DNA from 3 places in the Catenibacterium faecis genome. Region 2 is predicted to be linked to each of the others. Evidence: predicted binding sites of a transcription regulator. Region 2 holds the regulator's gene; each other region holds the start of a gene.
What was found. The regulator HrcA, encoded in region 2, represses chaperone genes, less so after heat shock. The targets are predictions, from matches to a motif close to TTTTAGCACTNNNNNNNNNNNAGTGCTAAAA.

Region 1: htpG (molecular chaperone HtpG) is a predicted target of HrcA. The motif match lies at 1,453-1,483, and genes of this name have one in related genera.
Region 3: H8909_RS04680 (Hsp20/alpha crystallin family protein) is a predicted target of HrcA. The motif match lies at 1,682-1,712, and genes of this name have one in related genera.

What each region holds. Positions count from the first base shown of each region.
Region 1 covers NZ_JACRWG010000029.1:20,254-23,472, reverse strand. The annotation lists gene H8909_RS07705 (Y-family DNA polymerase) at 1-1,024, shown strand, start outside; gene H8909_RS07700 (YolD-like family protein) at 1,021-1,425, shown strand; gene htpG (molecular chaperone HtpG) at 1,543-3,219, shown strand, end outside.
Region 2 covers NZ_JACRWG010000011.1:33,547-36,765, reverse strand. The annotation lists gene dnaK (molecular chaperone DnaK) at 1-302, opposite strand, end outside; gene grpE (nucleotide exchange factor GrpE) at 320-892, opposite strand; gene hrcA (heat-inducible transcriptional repressor HrcA) at 906-1,928, opposite strand; gene hemW (radical SAM family heme chaperone HemW) at 2,054-3,145, opposite strand; gene holA (DNA polymerase III subunit delta) at 3,147-3,219, opposite strand, start outside.
Region 3 covers NZ_JACRWG010000013.1:20,595-23,813, reverse strand. The annotation lists gene H8909_RS04695 (peptidoglycan recognition protein family protein) at 1-208, shown strand, start outside; gene H8909_RS04690 (Hsp20/alpha crystallin family protein) at 288-695, opposite strand; gene H8909_RS04685 (Hsp20/alpha crystallin family protein) at 752-1,159, opposite strand; gene H8909_RS04680 (Hsp20/alpha crystallin family protein) at 1,212-1,604, opposite strand; gene H8909_RS04675 (glycoside hydrolase family 32 protein) at 1,757-3,103, opposite strand; gene H8909_RS04670 (sucrose-specific PTS transporter subunit IIBC) at 3,114-3,219, opposite strand, start outside.

The sequences.
Region 1 (3,219 bases), on a different contig from region 2:
TATCGATGCAACACATTATCTTGATACATATGAGTTAGATGCTTTTCATCTTGTTCAAAATATTATTCATGATATATACAAAGAGGTAGGTATTACTGTGACTGCAGGAATAGGAACGAATCTTTATTTAGCTAAAGTCGCGATGGATATAGTTGCCAAACATAAAGAACCAGATGAGAAGGGAGCACGCATTGCGTACTTAAACACATATGCCTATAGAAAACTATTATGGTCTCATACGCCTCTGACTGACTTTTGGAGAGTAGGTAAAGGTATTTCTAAAAAACTCAATAACATCGGTTTATATACAATGGGAGATATCGCAAGATGCTCATTAGAAGATGAAGAAAAACTATACAATCTATTTGGAGTCAATGCAGAACTGCTTATTGATCATGCCTGGGGTTGGGAACCTTGTACCATGCCTGCCATTAAAGCCTACAAGGCACCTTCTAAAAGTATTGGAACAGGTCAGGTATTATCATGTGCTTATGATTATAAGAAAACTGAAATCATTTTAAAGGAAATGATAGAATCTTTAAGCATGGATCTCTTTGAAAAACATCTAGTGACTAATAAGCTTGTCCTTACAATTGGCTATGATATTGAGAATATGAAGGAATATCGTGGAGAAATCATGGAAGATCGTTATGGCAGAAAGCTTCCAAAGCATCTCCATGGAACAATTAATTTAGATAGATATACATCTTCTTATAAGCTCATGTGCGACGCCTTATTACGTTTCTATCACTCACATATAAATCATGCACTTACAATAAGAAGAATTCAGCTCAATGCAACACAGGTAAGAAGTGATGATGATATTCCTGTAACTTATAAACAGCTTTCTTTATTTGATGAAGAAAAGATAGACGTGGATTTATCTAAAGAAAAGAAATTGCAGAGTGTCACACTTGATATTAAGAAGAAATATGGTAAGAATGCCTTACTTAAAGGCGCTGATCTTCAGGAAGGGGCCACAACTAGAGATAGAAATAAAATGATAGGAGGGCATAATGCATGAATTATGACGATATAATCAATATGAAACATCCTACTTCAATAAATCATCCAAGAATGTCCATGAATAATAGAGCGGCTCAGTTTGCACCCTTTGCAGCTCTTAAGACACATGTAGATAAAATAAGTGAAGCAGGAAGACTTACGACTCAAAAACGTATATTAGATGAAGATAAAAGACAAGTATTAAATAGAGTACTTAACAATCTACTTATTAATAAAAAAGAACATCTTTCTATCATGATAGATTATTTTGTAGAAGACGAGTATAAAGAGGGTGGGTCTTATGCAACAGTAAGAGGTCAGTTTAAAGATATTGATGAAATTAATAAAAGAGTGATACTACTAGATAAAACAACCATTCTCATCGAAGATATTTATCATATAAGTATACTAAAGGATTAAGACTGATTCATTTCAGTCTTTTTGATTGTTTAGCACTCAAATATTGACAATGCTAATAAAGGTGTGTATACTGTCATTAGCATTTAAAATACTAGAGTGCTAAAGGAGCGTATAAAAATGTCAGATAAGAAAGAATTTAAAGCAGAGTCTAAAAGACTCCTCGATTTAATGATTAATTCTATTTATACTCATAAGGAAATCTTCTTAAGAGAATTGATTTCGAATGCCAGTGATGCAAGTGATAAGCTTTATTATAAAGCATTACAAGAAAATATTTCTGGTTTCTCAAGAGAGGATATGGCTATCAACTTAATTGCTGATAAGGAAAACAGAACCCTTACAATTGCAGATGAAGGGATTGGTATGAATAAAGAAGAACTAGAAGAACATTTAGGTACTATCGCAAATTCTGGCTCTTTTGAATTCAAGAATGCCTTAGAAAAAGGTGTCAGTGATGTAGATATCATTGGTCAGTTCGGTGTAGGTTTCTATAGTGCCTTCATGGTGGCTGATGAAGTAGATGTTTATTCTAAGAAATATGGAGAAGATAAGGGTTACTTATGGAAGAGTGATACAAGTGATGGTTATACTATTGAAGAAGCTGAAAAAGCAACACATGGTACAACTATTGTACTTCATTTAAAGAAAGATACTGAGGAAGAAGATTACAGTAAATATCTTGATCAGTATGAAATCGAAAGACTTGTTAAGAAATATTCAGACTATGTTCATTACCCAATCAAGATGGATGTCACTACTTCTAGAAAGAAAGAAGACAGCGATGAATATGAAGATGTTGTAGAAAACAAGACTTTAAACTCACAGGTTCCTTTATGGAAACGTCAGAAGAAAGATATCACTAAAGAAGAATATGATGAATTCTATAAGGCAAAATTCAATGATTTTGAAGCCCCTCAAAGAGTGATGCATAATACTGTAGAAGGTGCTGTCTCTTATACTTCATTATTATTTATTCCTTCTAAAACACCTATGAACTACTATTCACAAGACTATAAGAAAGGCTTACAGCTTTATTCACGCGGTGTCTTCATCATGGATCATGCAGAAGATTTAGTGCCAGAACACTTCAGATTTGTGAAAGGTTTAGTTGATTCACAGGATTTAAACTTAAACATCTCTCGTGAAATGTTACAGCATGATAGAAAGATGAAAGTCATGGCTAATAAGATTGAAAAACGTATCCAGACTGAACTTGAAAATATGTTGAAGGATGATCGTGATGAATATGTGACATTCTTCAAAAACTTTGGTATGCAGTTGAAGTTTGGTATCTATAACAGCTATGGTATGTTGAAGGATAAGCTTCAGAACTTACTTATGTTCTATTCTTCTGATAAGAAAGAACTTATTACATTAAAGGAATATGTAGAAGCTATGCCTGAAGATCAGAAGGAAATCTATTTTGCTTCTGGTGAAACAGTAGAAAAATGTGATTTATTACCACAAGTAGAATCTGTTAAATCTAAAGGCTATGATGTTTTATATATGACTGATAATGTAGATGAATTCTGCTTACAGATGATGAGAGATTATGATTCTAAGACATTCAAGAATGTCACTCAGGGTGATTTAGACTTAGAAACAGAAGATGAAAAGAAAGAACTTGAACAGAAGACTGAAGACAATAAGCCATTACTTGAAATCGTTAAGAAGGCTTTAGGTGATAAGGTACAGGATGTTAAGTTATCTCATCGTTTAAAATCTCATCCAGTATGTCTTGCAAGTGGTGATGGTGTATCATTTGAAATGGAAAAGGTATTAAACCAGATGCCA
Region 2 (3,219 bases):
GCAGTAGCCTTTAAGTTCTGAAGAATCATTGCTGAAATTTCTTCTGGTGTATAATCACGACCATTTACATGTTCTTTATAGTTTGTACCCATATGTCTCTTGATTGATGCTACAGTATCAGGATTTGTAACAGCCTGACGCTTTGCAGCTTCACCAACGATGATTTCACCGTTCTTGAATGCAACAACTGATGGAGTTGTTCTCATTCCTTCTGGATTTGCAATTACTTTTGCTTCACCATTTTCCATAACACTGACACATGAATTTGTTGTACCTAAATCAATACCAATAATTTTACTCATAATAAGTTCTCCTCCTATTAATCCTTATTCACTTTCACTAAAGTTGCTCTAATTACTCTATCTTTTAACATATAACCTTTTTGTAATTCTTCAGTCACAATATTTGGACCAAAGTCAGGATTATCATCCTGCATGACTGCCTGGTGCATATTTGGATCAAATTCCTTACCCTGTGCTTCAATCACAGTTACACCATTCTTACCAAGAATATTCATTAACTGGTTCAAAATCATCTTATTACCCTTAAGAATATTCTTACCTTCTTCGCTTTCAGGTTCAACAGTTAATGATCTTTCATAGTTATCAATAACTGGTAATAACTCTTCAATAAAAGACTGCATTGCATACTTTAACTGATTCGCATGTTCATTTTTAAGTCTTTTCTTTAAGTTTTCCATATCAGCGAATACTTTATAATAATCTGTCTTCCACTTGTTGATTTGAGATTCTAAATCCTTAATCTTTTCATCTTTAGGATCTACTGTTTCTTCAGCTGTTTCTTCAGTTGTTTCTTCTTTTACTTTTTCAGCTTCTTCCTTAGTAGATTCTTCAACAGTTTCTTCTGCTTCTTTCTTCATTTCTTCTGCCATGGTCTCACCTCTTCTACTCATCATTTTCCTTGATGATTCTTTCTATATTTTCAGTAATATATTCTACAAGCGATACAACTTTCTTGTAAGGCATACGTGTTGGACCGATTACAGAAATCGTTCCTTTACTAGCTCCTCCTGTATCAAAAGAAGATGAAATAACTGATACATCATCAAGTCCAGATACATTTGAATCATCACCAATTAATACCTTGATACCATCATCATCAGTTGGTGCTAAGAAATTCCAGTTTGATGAATTTTCAAATGCACTCACTAATTTTCTTAACTTGTTGACATCATTGTATTCTGGTTGATACAGCAAATGATCTTTACCAGAGAAATATACATTGTTTCTTGCAAACTTCATAAATGCTTCTAAGAAAGCATTAAACAAGATTTCATGTTCCTTGATTCTCGTATTGAGGATTGGCTTGACATCGTTTTCTAATCTATCTGCCACCTGATTAATTGGCGTTCCTACTAATGTGTCGTTCATTACAGCCACACAAGATTGTAAATCATCCAAACTCAATGTCTCAGATAAAGTGAAAACTCGATTTTCTACATGTCCCTTATCCGTTACAATAATCGCAGTCACATTGCGCGTCCCAATTGGAACAAGTGTAATGTTCTGCAGAGATTCATAACTTGAATTAGGTCCTAGAGCAACCGCCGTTAGATCAGTCAACTGGCTTAACATTTCGCAGCTTTCTTTAATCAAATTATTCAATGATTGATGTGTATCACTAAAGATAGTTGCAACCTGGTTCTTTACCTGTTCGTCGACATTTGGCTGAAGCAAAGTATTTACATAATAGTAATATCCCTTCTTAGAAGGAACACGACCAGAAGATGTATGTGTCTTCACTAGAAAGCCAAGTTCTTCAAGCTTGCTCATTTCATTTCGAATAGTGGCGCTTGAATATGGTAATTCATATTTTGTCATTAGAAGCTTAGATCCAACAGGTTCTGCTGTTTCAATAAACTCTTCGACAATATATTTAAATATAAGCATTTGTCTTGCCGAAAGCATTCCCAAGCACCTCCTTAGCACTCTTTTTCCTCTTGTGCTAGATTCATTATACATTCTTTTTTAGCAGTGTCAAGACTTTAGTGCTAGTTTATATTAAAAAGGGTTTCTCTAATTTGAGAAACCCTTTATTCTGGTAAGAAATCTAGAAGAATGGAATTAAGAAGATCGAGTGTATCATTTGTTTTCAAATGATTGTTTTCAATAATCAACGAATGATTACCAAGGTTCTTAGTGAGAGCTTCTTTATAGACATCTTCTACAGAACAATGATATCTTCTTTTAAATTCATCAAGGTCTAATCCTTCTTTTAGACGTAAAGACATCATAAGATGATTAAACATTGTATCTTCAATTGTTTCTTTTTCTATATATATTGTATTCTTCCCCTGCAAGTAATCAGTAAGACTACGCGAGTGAGAAATAAGTTCATTATCTATTTTACCTGTCGCACCAATGCCCACACCATAATAGTTATCATAATGCCAATAAACTTTATTATGTTCTGATTCATGATTTCCTAACGCATAGTTAGAGACTTCATAGCGATGAAAACCAGCATGAGAAAGTGTCTCTACAATATAATCACTCCACTTTCCTTCTGTTTCTTCATCAAGAGGTTCAAAGGAATCATATAAACGTGTATGTTCCTCCAATATAAGTGAATAATAAGATAAATGATTAACAGGAAGTGATAGAGCAATATACAAGTCTTCTTTTACATCTTCTAGGGTTTGTCCAGGAAGTCCATACATCAAATCAATGGAGATATGCTTAAAGCCTATAGCCTTTGCATTTCTTACTACTTCTTTCGCAATATCGGAAGTATGATAACGTTCAATCTTTTTTAATAAATCATTATTAAATGTCTGTACACCAGCGCTTATTCGATTCACACCATGAGTATGCATACATTCTAGTTTATCTAGCGTTGCTGATTCAGGATTGACTTCTATTGTATATTCGAGAGTATCATCACCTACAAAAGGATCAACCATGCTTAATAAGATATCTAATTGTTTTAAAGAAAGAGCGCTTGGTGTTCCTCCTCCTATATAAATAGTTCTCATAATATGATGAGGAAGTGCATCAAGTTCTTCCTTTAATCGTTCTAAATATTTTAAGACAAACTCTTCACGATAATAGACCTTTGCGAAATCGCAATAAGAACAGATATGATCACAAAAAGGAATATGAATATAAAGTGCTTTTGTTTCCATATTATATCCTCATCAAGAAAAGTTCTAATCCTCTAAATTTATCTACTGTACCTGTCTTGATTGCATAATCTAGT
Region 3 (3,219 bases), on a different contig from region 2:
AGATGGCCATTTATATATTGCAGAAAAAAATGCAGCCAAACTTGCTGCTGCATTATTAAAACAATATAACCTCAGTGTAGATCAACTCCGTATGCATCATGACTGGTCAGGAAAAGAGTGTCCTAGACCAATGATAGAAGGGCAGTCTGGATCAATGAACTGGGAGACTTTTAAGAAACAAGTCTATAACTACATGCGCACAGTGTGAACTACCCATCACCTAAAGGTAATGGGTTTTACGCTCATCTCCTATAAAAAAAGGAAGCTCACGCTTCCTTTTTAAATGCCTATTCAATCATGATAGGTTTCTTTTCTTCAATCTTTTCAGGTTCAGTCTTAGGGAAAGTGATCATTAATTCACCATTCTCAAACTTAGCAGTGAAGTCTTCTTCTTTATAACCCTCACCAACATAGAACTTTCTTGAACAGCTACCTGTATAACGTTCACTTCTGATAACCTTACCATTCTTATCTTTTTCTTCCTTATCCTGATTAGTATTAGCAGAAACTGTTAAATAACCATCAGTCAAGTCTAGAGAAATATCTTCTTTTTTATATCCAGGGAGGGCAATATTCATTTCATAGTTGTTGTCTACTTCCTTAATATCACACTGCATTGCATTAGTTGATGGACTCATCCAGCCATCATCAAACATATCATCAAACACATCATAGAAACCAGGTAAAAATCTCATAAATAACATCTCCTTTATCAAATTTAAACATGGGATTCTTCGTCTCGTGTTATGAACTATTCAATCATAATAGGTTTCTTTTCTTCAATCTTTTCAGGTTCAGTCTTAGGGAAAGTGATCATCAATTCACCATTCTCAAACTTAGCAGTGAAGTCTTCTTCTTTATAACCCTCACCAACATAGAACTTTCTTGAACAACTACCTGTATAACGTTCACTTCTGATAACCTTACCATTCTTATCTTTTTCTTCCTTATCCTGATTAGTATTAGCAGAAACTGTTAAATAACCATCAGTCAAGTCTAGAGAAATATCTTCTTTCTTATATCCAGGAAGGGCAATATTCATTTCATAGTTGTTGTCTACTTCCTTGATATCACACTGCATTGCATTAGTTGATGGACTCATCCAGCCATCATCAAACATATCATCAAACACATCATAGAAACCAGGTAAAAATCTCATAAATAACATCTCCTTTATCAAATTTAAACATGGGATTCTTCGTCTCGTGTTATTAGTAGATTGTAATTGATTTCTTTTCTACTCTCTTTGGAGCTTCCTTAGGAACTGAAATCATTAATTCACCATTATCAAACTTAGCCTTAATATCTTCTTCGGTAAATTCTTCACCTACATAGAAGCTTCTAGAACAGTTACCACTATATCTTTCACGTCTTACAATACGTCCTGTAGTTTCTTCTTTCTTAGCAGAAGCTGATACTTTTAAGTAGCCATTCTTAAGTTCCAAAGCAATATCTTCTTTCTTATATCCAGGAAGAGCAATATTCATTTCATAAGTATTTTCTGTTTCACGAATATCACATAACATTGTATTTGCTTTTGTAGTATTGACTCCTGAATCAAATAAATCATCAAACACATCACTAAAATTTGGATAATATTTCATATTTGTTCGCCTCTCTCAACGTTTTTCTTATTTCTTAGTAACCTCTCTATCGATTACAACTACTATTATAGTCACTCTTTTAGCAAAGTCAACACTTGAGTGCTAAAAATTAGCACTTTCTTTAATAAAGTGCTAAAAAGAAAAGAACCTGCTTATTTGGCAGGTTCTAAGTCAATCGCTTTTAATTGATAAGCAGTCATATCAATTTCTTTATTACTTATAATTTCAATAGTATCTGAATTGTTGTAAATACGTGTAGTAAAGGCATAAGCACCATCATTGATGAATAGCTCTAAAGAAGATGTGTCGCTAAACAAAGTCATATTATTCATTTTAGGAATTTTAATGTGTTTCACACCACGACCCGAACCGCTTTTATTCATATCGATAGTGAGAAGACCATCTTCATAATTCATATTTACACCTCTTAAATGAAGTTTGAATGACTGAGGGAGATCAGTTATATGGCATTCAAAACAAGACGTATTCATTGTGAGAGATGTTCCCTGTACTTCTTTCTTCTCTTCTCTTAAAGACTTATATTCTTCAATAGGGAACTGATAGAGTCTACCTTCATGTTCAGTAATCTCTCTAAAGAGAGTGAAGGCATGCTGACGTCCTTCTTCTACGGTAGGATTTGTATAATCAATATCAGGAAGCCCCATCCAGCCTGCCATGATCATACGACCTTTTTCATCTTTGAAGAACTGCTGGGCATAGATATCAAACCCATGATCAAACTCGATAAAGTCCTCCAAAACGCAATCCTTCTCTAAATCTGTTGTAAGAGGAAAGTATCCATTCTGATAAATAGCTTCATAATCATAGTTATGGCTTTCTAGTCCCTGAGGACAACAGAATAAGAACTTCTTCTTTTCAAAACTTAAATAATTCGGACACTCCCACATATAACCAAAAGGTTTATGGTAGTCAACAGTCTTCATGTAATCCCACTTCTTTAAATCTTTTGATGAATATAAGATTACACAACCATGTGAATCAAGGGTTCTTGCTCCTAGAACCATATAATACATACCATCATTTTTATAAACGAAGGGATCTCTTACATGACAAGACATGTTTTGAGGATAATCCTTGTTGTAAAGCACAACTTCCTTATGATCTAATACAAGCCCATCTTGTGAATCAACTATCATCACATTATGTTCTCTACCTGCATTAATATAATCATAATCACCAGGCAGCTTTACATTACCAGTATAGAAATAACGTAATAATCCATGGTCATTGAAGCAGCACCCAGAATAAGCACCACCCTGATCATGAGGATGATCAGGAGAGAGGGCAATCCCCTCATCCTGATAGTGAAGGAAATCTTCAGTAGTGAATTGTTTCCAATACTTTAATCCACCTTCAGGTTCGTAAGAATACTGATAATAGATATGATATTTTCCATCTTTTTCTACAAGCCCATTAGGATCGTTCATCCATCCAAATACAGGTTCTAGATGATACTTTAGTTTGTACATTTCCTTCATAAAAATCTCCTTATGCAGCCTTAACTTCTACAACTGGATTCGCTATTTCTACAATATCTGTTTTAGCATCAACAGCACCGCTCTTAATTAAGTTCGCTGCTTTGCCATTTGTAATA